4 regions of the Paenibacillus tundrae genome follow, and region 4 is predicted to be linked to each of the others. Evidence: riboswitches for the same ligand, from Rfam matches in the RefSeq annotation. Region 4 holds a riboswitch; each other region holds the start of a gene.

Region 1 (5,893 bases), 1.6 Mb from region 4:
GAACCCGATAACGTCCAGACCAGCATTGCCAAAATGTTCAAATCCATTTCAACAGCCCCCACATTTCAACATGAACCGCATTTAAAAGCGAAGAAGAAACACATGTCTCTTCTCCGCTAATTTCCTTACTTCATCTAAAAGGTTAGTTCTTATTCTCGTACTGCTTCATCAGTGCTGCCAATTCATCTTCAACCGCCTGATCTTTACCAAGCTTCTCGAATTCATCATCCAAGGACTTTCCTTTGGAGGACATTTCATTGCTTGCTTCAGCCTGTGCTTCCATTTGCATCATTTTTTCTTCCATACGCTTCATTCCAGCACTAGCAGTATCGGAACTGAATCCGTTCAGCGCTTTGTTGATTTCAGTTTGAGCCTTCGCAGCATTATAACGAGCAACCAAAGTCTCACGTTTGTTTTTCATTTCCGTTAATTGCTTGCGCATCTCATCTAACTTACCACGCAGATTGTCAGCGGAAGCTTTATTCTGGTCATAGCTTGTTTTGTATTCAGCCATTTTTTCTTCAGCCGTTTTCTTCTCTTCAAGCGCTCGGCGAGCCAAATCCATATTTTGTGCGCGAGCTGCGGTGTGCGCTTGCTCTTCGCGTTTCTTCACTAAAGCTTCTTGCTCTTCATAAAGCTGCTTGAACTTCTTCTCAATGGCGATCTGTGCCGCTACAGCCTTCTCCGCATCTTGCAAATCCTCTTGCATATCACGGATATACTGGTCTGTCATTTTGATTGGATCTTCTGCCTTATCAATGATGGAGTTAATATTGGACATCGTTAGATCTCGTAAACGTTTGAAAATGGACATTATGTTATTCCTCCTAGTCGATATTACAACCTTGTATATAATCATACATACGTGATAAACCTCAACCCGTTTCAATTTTAGCAAAAAAAATCAAAACAAACTTCTTCATCATGTAAAATTATTCTTTTAATTGACCTTTTATCAGCAGATGTTCATCAAGGAGCCTCTCTGCAGTCTGCACGATTTCATCAATCTGCATGCGTGTGATCGCATCAAAATGAATGCCCATAATGACCGTCACCGTAACCTTCAACTGATATGCCGCCTTGCGCGCAAGCCTCTCGCATAACTCCTGCTCCTTATGCCCTGGGACATGAAATGTAGCTCCACTAAGACGATCGTGATCTACATAATAGGTTGCCACCGCTCCTATGTGTGCATCGCCGCCTGTAACCATGAATACTTTGTCCTGCCCCACGTCTACAACCTGTAATCGAATTGAACTCAAATCATATTTACTCATACTAATCCACCTATCCTTTTCTCTATCTCATGTTATGGTCCGAATTATGAACAAGATTCGAGAGACTGACAATGAAACATCTCACAAGTCGAATAAATCAAGATTACATCGGGCATACCATAGAGAACGCATTTTTGGAAAAGGGGGCTGCTATTATGCGTATTCGCCTCATCGCAATATCATTTATCGTCTTTCTCTTGAGCGGAAATTTCGCTCCTGCTCATATGTCAGCTGAACCGAACCAAGCCAGTTCACCTGTCACGGAGTTTGATGCACAAGGCGATGAACAGCTCACGCTAGGTCAACTAAGACAGAAATATGCTGATACGTTCAAGACGAATGGGCCTTCCACCAAACAGGTTGCTCTGACTTTTGATGATGTTCCTGATCCAAGGTTCACTCCACAGGTATTGGATGTTTTGAAAAAGTATAAAGTCAAAGCGACTTTTTTTATTGTAGGCAAGCGGGCAGAGAAACATCCGGCTCTAGTCAAACGTATGGTTCGCGAAGGTCATATCATGGGTAACCACAGCTATAGTCATCCTGAATTCAGTAAGCTGACGATGAACGATTTTCGCAAACAAATTTTACATACCGGGGATATCATTCACAATTTAACCGGGTATACGCCAAAAATGATTCGCCCACCTTACGGGGATATTAATGAGAAGCAGCTCCAATGGGCTCAGAAGCAGCAATATAGCATTGTGAACTGGAATGTCGATTCACTCGATTGGAAAGGTCTTTCCAAAGATGAAGTGAAGCAGAATATTTTATCGGCTGTTAAACCAGGGTCGATCGTTCTTCAACATGCAGGAGGCGGAGTGGGCTCTAACCTTCAGGGAACGATTGATGCGTTACCAGAGATCATTGAGGAGCTTCGAGCACGGGGATATAGCCTTGTAACACTGGACGAGATGTTAAACATCTCTAAGAGCAAGTAATTCCAGCATAGGCACTTTAAGAGAAACGTTAAACTAAAAAGGGCGTCTCTACTCACATCAGACTGTGAATGGAAGACACCCTTTTTCATTTTGTTTGCATGACGTTTATTTTAGAATGTAAAGCTCAACATCTTGGAAACCGAATGTGCTCACGGATTGTTTACTGCCAGGAATGAAAATATCAACGCGTTTACCTTTAATCGCACCGCCTGTATCTCGCGCCGTAGCTACAAACGCTTGTTTCGGCAGTCCTGGGTGTGTGTGACCTGTCACGAGGACTTTCGTTCCCAGCGGGATCACACTTGGATCTACAGCGATTGTACCCAATTCAAGCGGATTACCGAAGTAATCTACAGCACCCCATTTTCCGTTTTCGGATGGATCTGCAGAGTACGCTGTTGCCTTCATTTCAATGGACTTGCTGTAATCAAATGTTTTGCCCCAGGCTTCAACCACTTTGCTGTCTGCATTGACATCCAAGCTTGCTGTTGTGATCGTTTTAGCCTCTGCTTTGGCTGCTGGAGCCGCTGCTGCTGAGACGGTGTTGGCTTTTCCAGGTACAGTAATTTTCAGCCCACCATAGATGTTATAAGGTGAAATATTTGCATTTGCTTTAATGAGTGCTTCCATACCTACACCATACTGTTTGGATAAAGTATAGAATGTATCCCCCTCTTTGGCCACATGAACAGAGTCAGCGTAAGCTGGAACGGCCTGAATGAGCATAGCTGCTGTCAGCAATGCTGTTGCTGCTTTCGCAATACGTTTCTTGTTAAACATGGTCTTCCTCCCTCATTATGCCTGCGAGGTTAGTTGTCGGATTCGGATGGAGGAAACCACCCTATAGGTTCAATCACATGCCCTTAACGTTATGTACGCCCTAATTCACCCCTAGCAGTACGCGAACATCAATCCTCGTTTCTGCATCGTTACATCCCCCGCACTTCCTCCTCGGAAGTTTCGGCAGGAACAATATATCACAATCTTGTAACCTATAGTTGTAGTAAATCTTACCAGTACGTTTATGACACATCAAAATTGGTTAATAAAACAAGCCTTTTTCATATTAATAATTCATATATGTCTTCTATATAAGTAACAAAAAAGTTACCTTTTATTCCATTGATCCTTCTGATTATGTATCTCCGGAAAACAAATAAAAACAACCCTGCCGACGATGATGTCGACAAGGCTGTTTGTTACTCTTCATTCAATAGTGTATCCCCAGCTGCTCGGCAGCTTATGATCACATTACTATAGAACTTTGGCAAGAAAATCACGTGTACGAGCATTCTTAGGTGCACCAAACACTTCATCAGGTGTTCCTTGCTCAATAATTACTCCGCCATCCATAAACAGAATTCGGTCTCCTACTTCACGAGCGAAGCCCATCTCATGCGTAACAATGACCATCGTCATTCCACCCTCTGCCAGGCGTTTCATGACATCAAGCACCTCTCCAACCATCTCTGGATCGAGTGCTGAAGTTGGCTCGTCAAACAACATTACATGTGGTTGCATCGCCAAGGCTCTCGCAATCGCAATACGTTGTTTTTGTCCACCTGACAACTGGTTAGGGTATGCATCTTTTTTGTCAGAAAGACCCACCGTTTTAAGCAAATCGGCTGCAATCTGATCTGCTTCCTGTACCGATTGTTTCTTTACTTTGATTGGAGCAATCGTGATGTTCTGCTGAATCGTCTTATGAGGAAACAGGTTGAAATGTTGAAACACCATACCCATCTTTTCACGCGTAGCATTGATGTTATGCTTCGGTTCTGTAATTGAAACACCTTCGAATAGGATCTCGCCTGAAGTCGGCTGCTCAAGCAGGTTCAGACAACGCAAAAATGTACTTTTACCCGAACCGGATGGTCCAATGACAACGACAACCTCGCCTTTGCCAATCGTGACATCAATGCCTTTTAATACTTCATTTTTTCCATAGGATTTATATAATTGACTAACGTCGATCACTTGCATTCAACTTCCTTTCCAGTCGTCCGAGCAGCTTGGACAATATGAAGGTCATTACAAAATAAATAGCTGCTGCAATAAGGAATGGATTCATCCCTTGGTACGTAATATTTTTGACCACACTTGCTTGATACATAATGTCGACCATACCAATAACCGAGATGATGGAAGACTCTTTAATAATCGTTACGAACTCATTACCGATTGCAGGTAATACGGCCTTGAACGCTTGTGGCAATATAATGTAGCGCATCGCTGCACCTCTACCCATACCCAGTGAACGAGCAGCCTCTAATTGTCCACGATCTACACCTTGTACCCCTGCACGGAAGATCTCCGCAAGGTAAGCACCACTGTTGATGGAGAGTGTGATTACACCGGCTTGTAGCGCCGAGAAATTAATTCCGAAGGTCAGTGACAATCCATAATAGATAATCATCAATTGCACGAGCATTGGCGTACCACGAATCAGTTCAACATACGCTGTACCGATCCAACGCAGAATAGCCATATCATGCATACGGAACATACAGATAATCAAACCGATGATTACCCCGAACAATACACCGAGTGCAGATAACAAAAGGGTATAACCTATCCCTGTCGCATAGAAGCTTTTATACGCCCAGAATACTTGAAAAATATTTTTGGTATCTTTACCTGCCATCAATTGGCTTGCTTCGGTTACCATTTCTTCAATTCTATTTTCGCTCTTAAGCCGTTCCAACGTACTATTTACGGCATTTAGCAACTCGGTATTGCCTTTGCGAATCCCGATTGCAGCCTCGACCTGCTCTTCGTCCACCACAATAGGTGCAAGACCGATGGCATCGTCCAGATAACCAGCAGCTACGGTATCTTCTACAATCGCAGCATTTACACGCTTGGTCTGCAATTGCAGAACGATATCGGAGATTTTATCCAGTGCCGTTAATTTGGCACCCGAGATTCCCTGACCAATGGTTTCCTGAATAGAACCCTTTTGAACCCCGATTTTCTCATTTTGCAGATCCGCCATCGTTTGATATTTATCTGTATCCTCGGTGCGAATCATAATGACTTGCTTCGATTTATAATACGTATCAGAGAAATCGATACTTTTCTTACGCTCATCCGTTGGTGTCATACCTGAGATGACTAAGTCCACACGACCACTCTGGAGTGCCGGTAGAAGTCCGTCAAATCCCATATCCTCAATGACAAGCTCTGCTCCCAGATCAGCAGCGATTTCTTTTGCAATTTCAATATCAAATCCAACAATTTCATCTTTTCCATTAATCACTTTATGGAATTCATATGGTGCGAAGTCGGCACTTGTGCCGAGCACCAATTTTTTACCGCCTGAATTGTCCGTAGTGCCGCTTGCGAGTACCGTCGGTACAGCAACTGTCAACATCAGTACAAAGGCCAGCAGCATCATGGTATAACGACTAATCAATTTCAACCCTGTTCTCCCCTTACAATACTTTGTATACGACTTTGTCCATAGTTTTACTTCACTCGATATATCTGCTTTTGAGAAGCTGCCCATAAAAATGATGCATAAGCCTCATATCGATGCCTGAGTCATTATAAAGTACAATGCATGATTATGCAATGCATTTTGTTTTTACAAATCTTGACTTGTTTCTGAAAAATGAGAGCAAACATGATATAATCATTTCACTATTTTTATTTTCTTGCAGAAGGAGCCTG
Region 2 (5,893 bases), 2.2 Mb from region 4:
ATCGGCCATAGCAGATTCATGTACGTACTGCCCCTCCGCTGGAACGCGAAGCTGTTCGTAGAGATTCATACTTTTTTTCAAATAGTTTGGATCTCCGTCCAGGTGAAGCACTTTGCCAGGCATTTCGAAATAGGCAGGTTCTTGCTGCTGGGTCCATTCCTGACCCAATCCTTCTCGATTTCGCTGCGCCTGTTCCATCCGATTCTGCTGTAGACGTGAGAGCGTCTGGTGAGCCTTAACATGCGCCTGTCGGGTCTTAGCGCTCTGCGGTTCATATGGAACCTGTATCAAATCATCCACCGGGGAATCAGCAAGCAGCCGGAACTCGGTACCTTTAATAACAGCACTGTCCACCTGAAGGCCTTCCACCCGAAAAGTCACATCTCCTCCGTATGACTTCCGAACGACCAAGTCTCCGATATTCATCAACATAATCACCTCTAACCCATCGTATGGGCTAGCACCCGGATTGGTTCATCCGATTTTAGTACATTACCTTGCAAGACCTAAGATTTTACAAATGACAGTTCACAAGAAGGCAATTTCTAAGAAATGCATTGTCTTTACTGAAATGCCTATAGCGCTGCACGTACTCCAGCTTCCCACATCACCGTACTTAACGTTGCATACTCCTCCAAGCTGAGAGTCTCGCCACGTCTAGATGGCTGAATACCTGCTTGCTCCAATAATTGGTCAGCCTGCTCCCGGTTATCCTTTGTGAAAAAGCGAGATTTCAGATTGTTGGAAATAGTCTTTCTACGCTGTGCAAAAGAAGCCTGTACCACCTCGAAGAAGTGTGCTTCATCTGGCACCTGTACTGGAGGCTGTTCCCGAACCTTAAGTTTGATAACCGCTGATTCCACATTAGGCTGAGGAATGAATACGGTAGGTGGAACAATACAAACTAGTTCAGGTACGCTGTAGTATTGCACGGCAATACTTAAGCTACCGTACTCCTTGGAACCAGGTGCGGAAGCCATCCGCTCTGCTACTTCCTTCTGAATCATAACCACGATGCTGTCTACAGGCAGCTTTTCTTCCAATAGCTTCATCATGATTGGTGTTGTCACATAATAAGGCAAGTTCGCAACAACGCTGACTTTGTCCACTTGACCAAAATCCGTTCGGAATAACTCCTCCAGATCCAGCTTCAGTACATCGCCATGATGAACCCGTACATTGGGATAAGGCTCCATCACTTCACCTAAGATTGGTAAGAGCCGCTGATCAATCTCTACTGCCGTTACAGGCCCTGCAACTCTAGCAAGCCGCTCCGTTAGTGCTCCTATTCCCGGTCCAATCTCCAGTGCACCTTTGGACTCGTCCAAATCCGCAGCGTTAACAATCTTGTTCAATATATTTTGATCAATTAGGAAGTTCTGTCCTAGACTCTTCTTAAATGAAAATCCATGCTTCTGAATAATCTCTTTCGTTCGTTTGGGTGTTGCAATTTCCAACGTCTCTTCCATACCCTTCATTTACTTCACAATCCTTCACATTCGATTTGCGATAATGCGGCAGAGAATTCTTCTCGGGTGATCTGAAACACACTTAACCGCTTGTGAAACTGCTTACCATTACAATAACCGATGCCGAGTATGTTCCCCATCTCCATACGTCGTGCGGCAGCCTGTGGATGCACAATGAGTCCAGCAGCGATGAGATCCTCCCAATCAATCAGACTCGGTGCCCCCTCATAGGACGTATGCACACGTGCTAGGGCATGGCGAATGGCTTCTGGCGAAGCGTTCTCGACCCCAATATCTCCTTTGCGCGTTGCATCAGCCTCAGGAATGAAGGCGTGCTTACAACCCGGTACCTTATTGGCGATGATTTTCCGTATCCGCTCACCAGCATGATCTGGGTCAGTCAGAACAATGACCCCTCTCCGCTCCTGAGCAAGTGCAATACGCTTCAGAATCCGCTGATTAATGGCTGATCCGCCTGTTTCAATGGTATCCGCCTGAACCGCGCGCCTTATCGCCACCGTATCGTCACGGCCTTCAACCACGATCACTTCTTTTATCATGTTCCAATTCTTCCTTTCTAACGCAAAAAGAAGAGGAATATCCCTCTTCTCTGGCAAACGGCGGGCGAGACTGATTTCAGACCCTCCCGCCGCATATTCCGCATGAATCATTCATGCCTTATATTTTATAGCATTCCCATTTCAAAGTAAAACGATTTTAGTTCGCTTCCGGCTTCACCGGACCGATCACATAGACCGTCTTGCCTTTTTTACGTCCGAAGTTAATGGCATGCTTCACACTGTCATAATATACGTCAATCTTATTACCTTTAATAGCTCCGCCCGTATCTTCGGCACGACGGAAACCGAGACCTTCAATGTATACCCACCAGCCGATTGGAATAACCTTCGGATCCACCGCAATGGTGCGACCTTCTGTTACCCGAGTACCGGAGGCTGTTTTGGTGCCAATGCCAGGCTCTTCTGAAGAGTAAGCTGTCATAGACACATTTTTGAGAACTTTAGAATATTTAAAAGAAGTACCTGAAACGGTAATGACTTTGCTGCCCGAGGCAGAGGATTTATCCGAGTTCGATGAAGCCGTTTTTGTTGCTGTTTTTGTCTTCGAAGTGCTAGCCGATACCGTTTGGATCTCAGGCTCCTTCACAACAGGTGCAGGTTTAGCTTTGGTTCCGACAGCGATGACTTTATCTACACGATTCGTCGCAACCGACTTACCAACCATCTTTTTGGAGACTAATTCTCCATCTTGGAACACTTTCTCAATGTGTTGTACAAGTGTACCTTCTTTACCACTTACGATGACGCGGTTGTCACCTTTGTACAAGCTTGGGTCAGCCGTTTTGATAACTTTGAATGCGATGGGCTGCTCCACATCAACTGTACGCTTTGTTACACGCACTACACGGATTTTCATATCCTCTTTGATTGAAGTTCCGAGCGCAGGGTAAACTTTATCATCGCTTGTAATTTCAATACCTGACTTTTGAATTACCTCTTCTACCGATGCATCGGTTGTATACAGAGTCTTGGTGTCTCCGTCTGCCGTAATATTTACTGGAATGGCCCGCTCAATAACGATACGGTCTCCATCTGCAATCGCCCCATTCAAGGGCATGGATACCTGATCGTGAGGGCTGACTGTGATTGACTGCTCCTCTAACAATTCTTGAAGCATTCCTGTACGAGTCTCTACTGCCTGAGCTTTGCCATCGATAACCAGCGAAATTTGTTTCCCGGCCTGACCATATACGACTAACAAGATCATGATTGTAAGCGCAATTGAGAATATCGCGATCAATGCCATTTGACGCATGTTCTCATGCTTCCACCGTAACGCGAAAGACTTACTGGATGATCGTGACTCATGGGTCTCTTCTGTTTGGAATGTGCCCACTTCTCCGTCCTCCTTCATAGCCTCGCCGTCTAGAGTAATGCATGATGTCTTTGACGCGACTATACCTGATTTTCTACAGAACACGGATTAGATCAACCTAGCCGGTTCTGCACCATGAATCAATCTTCGCAACATGATGTCATCCTCCTGAATACTTACCGTATGATGACAGTATTTCTTTTATTCAAAAACAAAAAAAGCCAAAGAAAGAGTGTAAGAGGACTCTTTCGTGGCTTCCGAATGATTTTGAATATCGGAAATTCATGCACGAGGTTGCCTCTCTTTTTCCGCTTGCGAGGTTAGCTGTCGGGTTCGGGCGAAAGAGAGCCGCCCTATCTCCGGTCACCCGCTCATGGCGGATGCCCTTGAATTCACCCCGAGACCCAAAGAAGAAATCAAATAGTGCTTCGCAGATCTTTCCGCTGCTTTTGGGTCAGCGAACGATGCGCACCGGCTATATTCACCGATGTTTAAGCCCTATTGGTTCCCCCGCTCTCCGATAACGGAGACTCAGCGAGATCGATTCATGAAAGTAATGTTGTTCATCGGAAAGTGTCCCTTTGTTCATCCCCCGAACATCTGTCCAATTTTCCGCACAACAATTCACTGAAAAGATGATATCCTGTTTCGATGCATGTTGTAAAGCGTTGTTCAAGTACGTTTTTCTAAATATTTGGTTAAAATATTGTAATATTCTTGATTTATTTGGATCAAAAAGCAAATTACCTCCGCCTAGCTCACTTTTTCATCACATTTTCTCTAGTTTTTAACGAATACCAAATCGTTCCATGGCATTTTTGGTGGTTATTGCGGCAATTTCCTCTAACGAAATGCCTTTAATTTCCGCAGCTGCTTCTGCAACCAGACGTACATGCGCTGTCTCATTTCGTTTACCGCGAAATGGATGTGGAGTCAAATAAGGAGCATCGGTTTCGAGGAAGAAACGATCCATCGGTACCTTCTCCAGTACCTCTTTAGGTTGCTTCGCATTTTTGAACGTAATCGGTCCTCCAAACGAGAGGTGAAACCCGAGATCTAGACATTGTTTCGCGGTTTCCCAGCTACCCGAGAAGGAGTGCATTACTCCACCAACGTCCCCAGCCTTTTCTTCCCGCAAAATTCTCACGATGTCCTCATGCGCATCCCGATTATGAATGACGATCGGCATGTTCAGCTCACGAGCTAGTCCAATCTGTTGTCGTAATACACGCTGTTGCACATCCTTTGGTGATGTATCCCAATGATAATCTAAACCAATTTCGCCAATGGCAACGACTTTTTCATGCTTGCATAAAGATGCAATCCATTCCAAGTCACCCTCTTGCATCGTAATTGCGTCCACGGGATGCCACCCAACGGCTGCGTAAATAAAGTCATATGTCTCCGCTAATTTCATAGTGGATGGAATCGTTTCTCGGTTAAAACCGACATTAATCATGCGGCTAATTCCTGCATCAACAGCTCTTTGAATCATAGCTTCACGATCCTCGTCGAATTGGGGCGCATCTAGATGGGTATGGGTGTCGAATAACATCATGTTTCGTTCTCCCTTTCTGTCGAATCAGAATAAATAGGCTGTCTATTCACGCTTATGCAATGTGCAACCATATCTGATTTATTTTTTTTTAAAAAAAGTAAATTTTTAGGGTGGATAAAATTAGCCTATACAGGTTTTTTTTAATCAATTCGACCCTAACTAACTACAATATGTGGAATGAATCGGTCACAACACACTCTATATGTAGATCTGTTTCGGGATATATAATTTTATAAAAAAACCTAAGATTACAAAATTATGTCGATCTACATATCCTCTCCATTAAAGCAGATTACTGTATCATGAGAACATCTCAGGTTAGAAATGCTTTTTAGCATAGCTACTTTGGCATAAAGCCGCACCACCCCATCATGAGAAGTAGGGGCGCAAATGAGATGGCAACTCATGAAGAATGGTATCAACCTTATTCTGCGGATAGTATAAATGATGCTTTCCACGATGAATGCCACTGATTGAACGGACAATATCGGAAACCTCTGACAGCTCATGTAGCTGGTCCTGCCGATCTAGCAACAAGATCTGCTTATCCGTCGATTCATTCGGACGAAACACATCATACGGAAGATCGGTCGGAAAATCAATTTCAAGATCATACTCAGGATTTAATCCTGCCTTGGCGAAAGCTTCTCGCATCTCTTCAATCGTCTCTACATCGATCTGTTCAACCTCTACATACTTATATAGTCTGCGATCCATAAATCGTTCGCACAACTCACTTAGAACAGCATCGTCTTCTTTACGCCATTGCATGAATGCCGTTTGAATCAATGCCTCATCCAGTTGCAGATACTCATGAACAGCAAGTTCGCCTTCAAACAACTGCGGCAGAGGATCCAGCATGAAACGGAAATTAAATCCCTGCTGCACCAGCGTTTTAGCTCGTTTGAAAATTTGACGCAATATAATCTCAGAACTGCGGGTAACTGGATGGAAGTAGATCTGCCAATAC
Region 3 (5,893 bases), 2.2 Mb from region 4:
TCCCTAACTTACCCGTTCAAGCAGGTCTGATTACGTCTCCAGCCCCGTTGACACAAGAAGCATGGAAGTTCGATTCACAGAACCATTATGCAGCAAATGTGTATACACGAGGCAAGCTTGTTTTGCTCGGTATCGAACAACAAGTTGGCTCCAAAACAATGGAACGCATCCTCTCTACTTATGTGAAGAAGTACCGTTTCAAACATCCTACTTCAGCAGATTTCCAAAAGGTCGTGGAGCAAGTTACTCGCACTTCATGGTCTACGTATTTTGATCAATATGTATATGGCGATGGGATGGCGGACTTTGCTGTGGAGAAAATCAGCGTAACTCCGATTCAGAAGGGCGAGCAAGAGGTGTACGAATCCTCTGTAACCATTCAGAAAAAGGGAAGCAATTATATGAAGGTTCCTGTACGAATTGTGTTCGAGGATGGTCATATCGTGAATAAGCAATGGAACGGAAACGAGGAGCGGATCACATATAAGCTTACTTATACTTCTCCGGTTTCTTGGGCCATGACCGACCCCCTGTACACTGTGGTATTAGAGAATCGTCATATGGACAATTTCCTGAAAGCTAATCTGGACGAACCCTCTAAATTCCGCTGGAGTTTGAGCGCAACCAAACTTGTAGAAGCTATTTTCGGAAGTCTGTCATGGTGAGGTGGAGACAGTGAAAGCAAAAATACGTGAAGGCTGGTTTCTCGTCCGTCAGCATATATTCATAGCCGCACTACTATTTATCTATCAATTAGTATGGGGATACTTTATCTATCGATTAGTGCAGTCTGCGGTTGTCCCGCTGCTGCTTCGTTATCCTGACACGGATGCTGGAGAGCTCAGTACCCTTTTGTTCAAAATGGAAAGTCAACTCAGCCTCTCTACTCATCCCGAGGTTCATCGGTATCTGTGGATTCTTGGAGCCATGCTGCTGCTACGCATGTTAATCACTCCCCTCATCCAAGCAGGACTGTTGTACTCATTACAACACTTTAATCAATCGGAGGAGCGCACTCCTTTTGTCCGTGGTATCAAAGTGTTGTGGAAACCGATGTTACTACTGCACTTCATCCGAACGTTGTTGATGTTGTTGCCGGCCTATTGGCTTGTGCCCAGACTATTCGCCATTCTAATGGATGGATTCCATTCATTACAACTGTTACTGACGGGTATTCCATATGTTTCCTTATGGATTGTGTACGGCTGGATTATTCATCACATGATGTTATACATGCAGTTCGGTGCATCAGCTCCAGATGGAGAAGGCCGAGCACGCGGTGCATTATACGCTCTATGGATCGCGCTTCGTCATCTCGTTCCTGTGATTGGCATCGCCTTGCTTCTGGGAGGGCTTCATCTGCTCATCTTCGGCGCTTTCACTTCGGCATCGTGGTTGTTAACAGGGCTAGCTGGCCTTATATTACAGCAAACGTATCCTCTGGCTCGCTGTCTGATGTCTCTATGGAAGATATGCGCCCATTTCCGCTTATGGCAGTCCAAGTCGACTAGAAGTTGATTCGAACAGGTTAAAATTTGTTACCATCTCCATGTCATATAAACGCGATGATAACGCTTCACAAAAGCAAACCTCAACCTTTCCCCGTCAAAGGTCGAGGTTTTTTTTGCTAATTTTACTGCTAAACGTTGCCAAATCAATGTACCTCTGGTACAATAATCGCAGTGAGTTTTTAGTAACAACTTTGTAATCTTTACCTTCATATTTGTAACTACTTAAAATTTAATCGTCATTTCTTGATTTCACAGGTGCACAACTAGCATAGCCAAATTCCTAGCACCTGGGAAGCGGGGGAACCAGTTATGGGTGAATTGATCTTGCTACAGAGGGATCATAGGGGACCTTCAACCGAATCCTTAAGCTAACCTCGCAGGCATTGGAAGGGGTATATCTCTTGTTCAAGAAGAAACTAACCGCAGCTGTACTTAGCCTCACATTCGCATTATCGCTTGGAGCGGGCAGCGCGTTCGCAGATTCAAAAATGGATGAAGTAATTGACTCAGCAATGGGAACTACATACAAAAGCGGAGGAACAACGCTTAACGGCTTTGACTGCTCTGGGTTTACACGGTATGTATTCGACAAGCTTGGCATTGATCTGGCTCGCCAATCAAGCTCCCAATTCGACATGGGTGATTCCGTTTCCCGTTCAGAAATGAGACCTGGCGATCTGGTATTCTTTAATACTTCCGGCAGTGGAGTATCACACGTAGGAATTTTCGTTGGAGAAGGTAAGTTTGCACACTCTTCTTCTTCTAAAGGCGTTACGATCAGCGCATTGAGTGAAAACTACTGGGCTAACCGCTATGTTGGCGCTAAACGTATTATGAGCACGGACGCGTATGAAACACTCGCACGTGACTAGGGACAAGCTGAGCAACATCATACTGTAACCAAGCATAACAGAACCGCCCGATCCATTCTCCGCAGGAATGTATCCGGCGGTTTTTTTGTGCTTCTTCGTCCGTGCCCTTATGATGTTTTTACCCATCCTATTGTAATATAAACGTAATAAACCGATCTTTTGTTTCAATTTTTTTCTATTTTACGAAGACTTGCCAAAACTACACCACGTTCTGTAGAGTAATGTTAGGAATATCTATACATTGACACATGATCTGTAGGATCGATCCCCACTCAAGAGCTTGTTCGATTTTGAAGCGGTACCTATCCTACAAATGAGAGGAGCGTGCAGTAAGTATGGATGAAGCTTCTGTGACGTTTCACGTTAAACCTATGGAAGAAGAACATGCTCAACAGATATGCAGTTGGCAATACGACCCACCTTATAATATTTATAGCTGGCTTCCTTGGGAACAGATGAAGGCACTTGAAGTCGAATTTGGAGATGTGCAGCTAAGGAAAGACCAATATGCTGTCATTTTTGGCGAGAATGATGAAATCTGCGGTTTTGCACAGTTCTTCCCGCTGGTCGGAGTCACCCGAATTGGACTAGGTATGCATCCCGAACGATGTGGTCATGGCCAAGGTGTTGAATTTGTGTCTGCGATTGTACAAGAAGCCATTCGTAGAAATCCCTCAAATGAAATTGATTTAGAAGTGCTCACCTGGAACACAAGAGCCATCCGGGTCTATGAAAAGGTTGGTTTTATCACCCAAGATACATACGAACGTCAGACACCTACTGGCTTGCAACCTTTTTATTGTATGGTGTATACAGGATCCCGTTAACGTATAAGATTGTTATGAGCTAATACGATTGCTGCTTTTAGTTGATAAGTTTCAAAAAATTACCACAAAATGCTATGATGTCATGGCTAGTTCCGTTATAATGATATGGACAGATTCAGTTAGATGATCTTTCATTCTGGAGGGGACATAAGGGATGCACAAGTGGATCATGAGCGGGGTATTTTTTGCAGCGTGCGCGTTTGCTATTATTTTAATGTTTACGCTTCCAGGAAAAGAAGAGGTTGCCCAGGAGGCTAAACCAACTATGCCGGAAGTCACGATGGATGCCGGACAGGCTGAAGCACTGGTGAAAGCCAATTGTATTTCCTGTCACGGTGATCAGCTTCAAGGGGGCGTAGGCCCAGCTCTTGCGAACATCGGAAGTCAGGATGACGTAGAGAAGATCTACTCCACGATCGTCAAAGGTAAAGGCGGCATGCCTGCGTTTAAGGATCGACTACAAGATGAAGAGATTGCCAACATTGCGATGTGGCTCGCCGAGAAAAAGTAACGGATGAACGAAGAGGCTATTACCTCCCTACCCGGGGTGTAACAGCCTCTTCTCTGTGCTTGGACACATCCATGATACAATCAGTCGCTTGATGCCTGCTGCGCAAGAAACGCTTCTACCTCATCTGCAAATGGCATTCCTGACTGGGCACCCAGCTTCGTCACAGATAGCGCAGCCGCGCCCATAGCGAAGCTTACGGCCGCATCAAGCGTCTCGCCGCGCGCAAGGGCTACCGCCAGCGCGCCGTTGAAGCAGTCGCCAGCGCCGGTCGTATCGACGGCGCTTACGGCGTAGCCGGGCGCACGGCACGCGCCGGCACGCCCTGCCTGTACGCGGCCGCCTGGCGCTGCCGCGTACACAGCCCCCTCGGGGCCGAGCGTCGTGACGACGGCGGCCCCGAGGGATGCGGCGAGCTCTGCGACCGCCGCATCCAGGTCTTCCGGCCGGAGTTGATCCCGGCCGGTAAGCACGGCGAGCTCGCTGCGGTTCGGCGTGACGACGTCAACGCACCGCAGGAGCTCCTGGGGCAGACCCGGCACCGCGGGAGCCGGGTTGAGCACCACCAGTGCGCTGCCTTCTGCCGCTAATGTAGCGGCGCGGGTGACCGCTGGCAGCGGAATCTCGAGCTGCAGCAGCACCGCTGCGGCTGCAGTCAGGCTTTTCACCGTATCCGCCTCTTCCAGCATCTCCGGCACTACCTTCCCATTCGCCCCTGGGATAACAATAATTCGGTTATCTCCATTGGAGAGCCAGATCGAGGCTGTACCCGTCGCTGAATCATCCATGACACGAACCTGCGATGCATCTACCCCGCTTTCGTGCAGGCTACGAAGCAGGCGTTCGCCAAACACATCTGTTCCTACAGCTCCAATCATCGTTGTCTGCCCACCGAGACGAGCGGAGGCCACTGCCTGGTTAGCCCCTTTGCCACCAGCAAGATAGTGCAACTCTTCCCCACTGACCGTTTCTCCCTCTTCTGGAATCGTATCCGTTTTGACGACAAGATCCATATTGAGGCTGCCAACGACAGCGATAAGCGGATGTTTCTGATTGTTGTCTGACATGCCGTTCACCCATTTCTAGCAGACGAGCCTAACCGAGTTGGTTATTCCGCCCTCATTTTCTCAAATGTTTCGTTGAATTGCTCCGCTTCTTTAATATCTACAGATGTAATGCCTCCGTCATCCCATGACGTGAGACGTAGCGTGACTGTCGTATAATCAATCGTTATGAAAGGATGATGATTGAATGCTTCCGAGATCGCAGCGACCTCATCTACAAATGCAATCCCTTTCATGTAGTTAGAAAACACAAATTTGCGGACAATCCATCGTCCCTCCTCTAGTTCCCAGCCTTCAAGCCTTCCTAGATGAGCTTCGACTTCCTCTTGCGAAAAAACCATACGTTATCTTCCTCCCCATACGATGGAAACATCACCATACTTCCGTATCCATCTATGCTACCAACGAAACCTTTGGCACTACCGACTAGCCCCAAACGGTTGGTTCACCGCAGTGCGATTCGCCGTTTCATGACTATCATCTTACCATGGACAAGCCTCAAAATCCAATCTAACAGATGACGGTAGAGCCAATAACCACAAGGCTTTCAGGGGTTTATCTCCCATGATAGATGACCCTGAATCAACGTTTCTGTGCAAGCTAAATCAGCGGTACAAAGGTCAGTTCTTCTTCTCCAATCAAAATATGAATCCGGTGCTGATCCTTATCATGGATGACAACCCCGCTGCCAACTGGAATAACCGATTCCTCACCTAGCGCATAAAACAGATCCTCTGCCAGTGCCTCATCGACTTCAAGCTGCTCCGCTTCGCCTAATCTGCTCCACTCTTCCGAATCCATTTCAAAGAAAACATACCGATCCGGTATACGACTGAGAGCCTGTGTTAAATCTGTCAATATTCCTTCATAATCCCGTCCATGCTTTACGCCCATTGGCTTTTCACTCCTATTCGGCCCCTAAGGAGCGGATTTCATCTTATTATACCTGAAAATAACCCTTAAAAAAAAAGGCCTATTGGTCGATAAATACTATACATGATCGTTTTAACTGTTTTGGCAATCCAAAAGAGTGCCTAGCATGAAACGAATTGCGGCTCTACGTTCGTCCGGAAGCCCGAATATAGCCGCTTGAAAGGATTCAATTTTATCT
Region 4 (5,893 bases):
GTGACCGATATTATGGTGTCTCGTGAATATATTCATGAGAATGATCGTATTTTGTTCATAGACGATATTATTGCTAATGGGGATGCAGCTCGCGGTGTTATCAAGATCATTGAACGCTCTGGGGCTGAATTAGTTGGTTTCGGAGTAGTCGTCGAAAAATGTTTTCAAGCAGGAGCACGAACTATTCGTGAACAGGGAATTCCTGTTGAAGCCTTGGTACGTATTCGTTCCCTGAACGATGGAAGCATTCAGTTTGACGATAACGAAATGTGACATTTTAAAGGAAAAGGGCCTATTTTTTGAACAATGCCTTTGCATGACCGCAGAATTCATTTATAATGGGGTTATGTTAGGGAGAGGAGGCAACACCATGGGGAACCAACCGGCAACAGAACAATTTTTCATTGATAAGCTGGCGGAATCGAAAGTTCATTTTGAACGTGCCCTGGATTGTAAACATACGGAATTCGATGACCTTTATCCCTATATGATTGAACATCCTCAATTTTTCTGGTACAAACGCTATGTTGCCTGGTCAGAACTTCTGACGATTGTAGGCTTGTGTGAAGAGTTGTCCTTCTCTTGGAAAGAGCAATTTACACCGCATCAAGTGGAGTACCTTGAAGAACGTGTGATGTCCGCCAAAGTGCTTGATTTTTGGTTTGAGAAGAATGACAGCAAAGAGCACGCGCAGCGGTAAATTTCAGTCGGGACATACGTTTCGTATGACATGACAGTCCAATACAGTCACGTGAGACCTAAATGAGTTGTCATTTAGGTCTCTTTTTGTAAATTAATTTGGAACATAGGAGCCATAGACATGATTAGTGATACAGAGCTGGATGCCCTGCGTTTGTCAGGTGAAAAGGTTAGAGTGGTAAGGGACGAGCTTGAGTCCAATGATGTAACAGGAATTGTTGTTGCTTGGGATGGAGAGCAGGTACTCATTCGGCGGCAGAATCGACGTGTGGTTAAGCTCGATCGTAGTTATCGCTATCAGCTGTTCAGCGAGCCGCGCCAGAGTCCACTTAGCGAGTAGGAAATGAGCTAACGGGATTTACCATCCTCCTATAGGCATAATCGATTCGCTCAGGAGAAAGGATAGTTACAGTGAAGGATGTGGAACTATCTCCGAGAGGGCGTGCAATGATATGACATTGATGAATGAAAAGGTTCACGCGTATAAGGATCAGATTGGTGAGTTGAGCGATGTGCTACCGGGAGTGGTGAAGTCTTACCATGAGTTTACGGGAGAATGCTTTCAGCCAGGAGCCATTGATGCCAAAACGAAACAATTAATCGCCTTGGGCATTGGCTTATTTGCGAATAACGAAGTGTGTACCTTCTATCACGTGGAGGAAGCTCGTGCGAAGGGTGCTACCGATCAGGAGATCATGGAGACCGTTGCAGTGGCGGGTGCCGTAGGCGGCGGTCATGCACTATCTCAGGGCGCAATGCGCGTACAGAAGGCGCTGCACTAAGCAGGATGGGGCTATATCAATGAAAATAAGGACGTATTCCTTGGCAAATGCTACGGGAATAGGTCCTTATTTATGTACATCGAAGTTATATTATATTTTTCCAATCATTTTATTATACATAAACTGGCCAGTAACTCGGCGAGCCGTAACATAACGGTCTTTGAAGTAAGGGTTAGACAATTTAGTGATGCTGACACCTTTGCTGCTTGATGCGTGTGCGAATTGGCCGTCACCGATGTAAACACCTGCGTGTGAAACACCTTTACCCATTGTATTGAAGAATACGAGATCGCCTGTGCGAAGGTTCGCTTTGGATACAGGAGTTCCTGCTTTCGCTTGCTGCTGGGAAGTGCGGGGTAGATCGATGCTATATTTATCAAAAAGATATCTCATAAATCCAGAACAATCGAAGCCGGCCATTGTTGTACCGCCCCATTTGTAAGGAATACCTGCCATGTTATTAACGACGGTGTTGATTGTGCTTGCCTCTGTACTTGTTGCACCTGAAGTAAATAGTACTGCTGCTCCAAAAATGGAGATGATAAGTTTTTTCAAAATCAATGTTCTCCCTTCGTTGCCTACGGAGTTAGCTAAGGGTTCGGTAGAAGGTTCCCTATATTTCCTATGTATAAGAATAATTCACCCAAAATGGTTCCCCCGTTTTCAAACATGAAACTCGGCAAATGAATAATTAAGTTTTTGTAACCTTTTGAAACTATATTGCATATATGCGTAAATGTCAAACCCATCTTAATACCTTCTTTATCGCCCAATGTTAACGGAACTATTGATTTTTATGAAGAATAAACACGAAATGACAGCGTAACTAATTACAAAATAGTAATATGTGATTCAAATCCAAACTAGAGTGTATACCACTCGAGGTTTGTCATGTGCAGTTTGAACTATTCTGATAGATACAATAATCGCGGAATGTTACAAGATGTTGCATTAATTGACAAAGTTATTTTTTTTGCATAAGATCGTTCTATCCAATCCACATATTGGATAAAAATATAGTCGTTATAATTTAATTCAAATAAAGGAGTTGGTGGAGAGACGTGTAATTAGAGGGTGAAAGTAAGTGGAATGAAGAATTGGATGATTTCAATAATAACGGGGAGTGTGTGATCATTTTGAATACAAAAACAAAGTTAGTTACATTAGTTCTAGCATTTTCAATGGTATTTTCTGCGGTAGGTATGGTCATTCAACCGGTTAGGATTGTATCTGCTGCGGATGCTTCGGGAACAACAGCAAGCATATCCGATATCTTGAAGAATCAAAGAGCCGATGGAGGCTGGAGAAAAGAATATAAGCAATCCACTGGTGAGTGGGCGAAATCTACGATCGACAATAAAGCTACATACTCAGAAATTAGAAGACTAGCTAAAGAATTCAAAAAGACAAACGACCCACGTTATTCTGCTGCCGCGATTAAGGGAATTAACTTTTTGCTGAATATGCAGTATTCCAATGGTGGGTGGCCTCAAGTTTATCAAAGTTCTGGTTATCACAAACATATTACCTACAATGATGATGCGATGATTAATGTAATGTACATGTTGGATGAAGTTGCGACACGAAAAGGTGACTTCTCCTTTATTGACAGCAACCTTGCCAATCGTAGTAAAAATGCGGTTGCTAAAGGTGTGGATGCGATTTTGAATACACAGGTAGTTTCAGGTGGCAAGCTCACAGCATGGGGGCAACAGCATGATTCAAGCACACTTAAGCCTGCAGGTGCAAGAATCTATGAAGTACCATCATTAACAGCTGGAGAGAGTGTAACGATTGTTAAATTCCTGAAAACAAGACCTTCCAACGCCAAAATTACAGCATCCATCAAGGGAGCCGAAGCTTGGTTTAACAAAGTGAAGATCACCGGTTACCGATATGAAAGAGCGAACGGCGATAGCAAAATTATTGCTGATTCCAAAGCTGCACCAATCTGGGCTCGTTTCTATGAAGTTGGAACGGATAAACCCATCTTTATCGGTCGTGACGGCATCGTGAAATACAAATTGAGCGATATTGACAAAGAAAGAAGAGGCGGTTATGCATGGTATGGTAACTGGCCATCCAAGCTGTAACTTAATTTAGATTCTAAACTGGTACCAATCGTGCCAGATCATATGCCAGCTCCTAAACATGAAGCCCGATCCGGAAGTGACTATCTGGATCGGGTTTCTTCCTGAGCATTTGTATATTGACATGTAGATGCTTGCGTGATATATTATTTTTTGTCGCCGAGATACATATATATCACGGAGATATACATATGCGGTCGTGGCGGAATTGGCAGACGCGCACGGTTCAGGTCCGTGTGGGCTAACCCCCCGTGGAGGTTCGAGTCCTCTCGACCGCATCGAATGAAAAGGTTCCCTGTTAGACATTAGTCTATCGGGGAACCTTTTTTTGAACTCATATGGGGGATCTCACAGCTTGTCCATCCATTGTCGGTTACAACGACCTACGACTAATCACAGGCTTGGGCAATTTTTTGCCAATTATATTACTACACGTATTATGATGCTGTAACTGTAATGTTATCGATATTAGGCCCTTCTGTACCTGTTGTTACAACTCTGATGGTATTCGTTCCAGAATTCATGGGTACCTGAATGGTTTTCTCGCCCCATGTCGACCAGCTTCCTGTTGCTGAAAAAGAGGTATTGCTGATCACTTTGTTTCCGTTAACGTACACATCGAGGTTACGCGTGCCACTCTCTAATGCATAACGAAACTTTACGTTTTTGGTACCACTTGTCGCATTGTTAATATTATTCCATTGAATGGCAGAGTTCGTTAGTGCATTGAAATTAACATACCCCGAGCCGGTGTAACCTGGGTAGATTGTCTCAACTACAGCATCAGTTAGGGTAGTTCCTGTTTCAGCTTCATACGTTGTACCACTTGTGTTACCACTTCCTGGCCCAGTGATATTCGCTACAAATGTGGTTACACTTTGAGCAGGAAGCTGTGCAGTAAATGCGCCGTTAGACACATTGATCGGTGCTCCACTTGCTAGGTTACGGCTGCTATCCGTTACCCATGAGGATACAGTAGAGGCGTTACCATTTTGCAGGACAAATCGCTGACTGGTTGCAGAAGTTCCTTTGTTAATTGCGACGACGACAACCTTGTTATCTCCTTTGTAGGCAGACACAAACGTATTGGTATCTGGGTTTTTCGTTGCATCCACTCGCAGATAGCCTGGACGTACGAATTTGGAGAAATGAGCCATATTATAACCGCGTTTGCTAATCGTGCCATCCTCTTTCATCGGTCCGTACTGTCTACGGATGTACCACCATACATAGGCTTGAAAATCTGCTTCTACCATTGCATTGTGCATGTGATGGGAGACTTCCAATGCTTCTGGCCAGCGGTCTGCAGAATTGTTATCACTGTTTGGATAATAAACTTCGGTCATCCACAGTTCTTTGCCTGCACCTTTTTGCTTGAAGAGTGGGTATGCAAAGTTATTGACTTGAGTACCGTACAAATGTGCTCCTAGAATGTCCATATTCGCGAGCGCTTGTGGATCATTGAGAATCGGGTCAGATATGTTTTTTAGGTATTGGAAGGATTCAGGCGCCATCACTTTGGTGTTCTGGATCGATCCTGCATTTTCTTTCATGAAGCGAAGGATCTCCTGTGGTGTCCACCAGGTCCAATCGTGAGCGTAATCTGGTTCATTTTGAACGGAAATGGCATACAAGTTTACGCCGTTATCTTTCATGTACGTAACGAAGTCATTCAGGTGCTGAGCGTAAGCAGCATATTTGTCATATCTCAGACGTTTAGCATTCGTATCGCCATTCCGGTTGAACGTCTCGACCATGTCACTTGGAGGATTCCATGGGGAGGCGAACACTAGAGCTCCTTGTTCAATCGCTCTTTTGGCTGTATCTACTTCCTTAGACCAGTTACTTCGATTAGGATCGACACTGATTCTTAAGATGGAGAAGCCTAACTGGTTTTGCCCGTTGCCAAAGGCTGTATCACGTTGAGCTGGCGTCAAGTCACCGATCCAAACCGGGTGATTAATTCCTCCGAAGCCCTTGATGAGCTGCTTCTCCGAGGATAAATTAATGGTAGCATCACTTGCTGCCGAAGCTTGTGTGGGTGTTAACATCAGTGGCAGAGCCGTTAAGCAGGCGAGTAAAACGTTAAAGGTTTTTTTGAATTTAAATTTCACTGCGATCATCCTCCTCGAAATGGTTATCCTGAGAACTGCTAAACCAATGAAATCTTAATTTTGCTTAGATTCAGTTGTAAGCCCTTACATAACCTCCTTTCGAAAATAAAAGGAAAGAAAATCAATTTATTCTTTCTTTTGTTTATTTTAATAAAATATTGTTGAACTGAATACCTGACAAATTTCAGGTCTTTTACTAATTTATCTC

What was found. A riboswitch is a leader RNA that binds a small molecule or an ion and turns the genes downstream of it on or off. The one in region 4 is predicted to bind cyclic di-AMP.
Region 1: linked by a shared signal. The riboswitch ahead of V6W81_RS17160 (3D domain-containing protein) and the one ahead of V6W81_RS10290 (C40 family peptidase) in region 4 are both predicted to bind cyclic di-AMP.
Region 2: linked by a shared signal. The riboswitch ahead of V6W81_RS00150 (3D domain-containing protein) and the one ahead of V6W81_RS10290 (C40 family peptidase) in region 4 are both predicted to bind cyclic di-AMP.
Region 3: linked by a shared signal. The riboswitch ahead of V6W81_RS00525 (C40 family peptidase) and the one ahead of V6W81_RS10290 (C40 family peptidase) in region 4 are both predicted to bind cyclic di-AMP.

What each region holds. Positions count from the first base shown of each region.
Region 1 covers NZ_CP145605.1:3,834,312-3,840,204, forward strand. Annotated here, with positions in the region: gene V6W81_RS17140 (DUF350 domain-containing protein) at 1-47, opposite strand, end outside; gene V6W81_RS17145 (PspA/IM30 family protein) at 143-814, opposite strand; gene V6W81_RS17150 (hypothetical protein) at 933-1,277, opposite strand; gene V6W81_RS17155 (polysaccharide deacetylase family protein) at 1,433-2,221, shown strand; gene V6W81_RS17160 (3D domain-containing protein) at 2,327-3,001, opposite strand; cyclic di-AMP (ydaO/yuaA leader) riboswitch at 3,004-3,197, opposite strand; gene V6W81_RS17165 (amino acid ABC transporter ATP-binding protein) at 3,476-4,198, opposite strand; gene V6W81_RS17170 (ABC transporter substrate-binding protein/permease) at 4,185-5,642, opposite strand.
Region 2 covers NZ_CP145605.1:31,206-37,098, reverse strand. Annotated here, with positions in the region: gene yabG (sporulation peptidase YabG) at 1-426, opposite strand, end outside; gene rsmA (16S rRNA (adenine(1518)-N(6)/adenine(1519)-N(6))-dimethyltransferase RsmA) at 576-1,478, opposite strand; gene rnmV (ribonuclease M5) at 1,484-2,029, opposite strand; gene V6W81_RS00150 (3D domain-containing protein) at 2,187-3,386, opposite strand; cyclic di-AMP (ydaO/yuaA leader) riboswitch at 3,659-3,912, opposite strand; gene V6W81_RS00145 (TatD family hydrolase) at 4,153-4,923, opposite strand; gene V6W81_RS00140 (HD domain-containing protein) at 5,293-5,893, opposite strand, start outside.
Region 3 covers NZ_CP145605.1:108,385-114,277, reverse strand. Annotated here, with positions in the region: gene V6W81_RS00535 (M1 family metallopeptidase) at 1-665, shown strand, start outside; gene V6W81_RS00530 (carbamoyl transferase) at 676-1,518, shown strand; cyclic di-AMP (ydaO/yuaA leader) riboswitch at 1,772-1,909, shown strand; gene V6W81_RS00525 (C40 family peptidase) at 1,913-2,383, shown strand; gene V6W81_RS00520 (GNAT family N-acetyltransferase) at 2,719-3,210, shown strand; gene V6W81_RS00515 (c-type cytochrome) at 3,365-3,721, shown strand; gene rbsK (ribokinase) at 3,802-4,785, opposite strand; gene V6W81_RS00505 (4a-hydroxytetrahydrobiopterin dehydratase) at 4,827-5,123, opposite strand; gene V6W81_RS00500 (hypothetical protein) at 5,383-5,676, opposite strand.
Region 4 covers NZ_CP145605.1:2,264,045-2,269,937, forward strand. Annotated here, with positions in the region: gene V6W81_RS10270 (xanthine phosphoribosyltransferase) at 1-273, shown strand, start outside; gene V6W81_RS10275 (hypothetical protein) at 371-700, shown strand; gene V6W81_RS10280 (hypothetical protein) at 821-1,039, shown strand; gene V6W81_RS10285 (carboxymuconolactone decarboxylase family protein) at 1,152-1,481, shown strand; gene V6W81_RS10290 (C40 family peptidase) at 1,572-2,036, opposite strand; cyclic di-AMP (ydaO/yuaA leader) riboswitch at 2,042-2,173, opposite strand; gene pelA (pectate lyase) at 2,618-3,574, shown strand; tRNA gene V6W81_RS10300 (tRNA-Leu) at 3,765-3,849, shown strand; gene V6W81_RS10305 (carbohydrate-binding protein) at 4,009-5,694, opposite strand.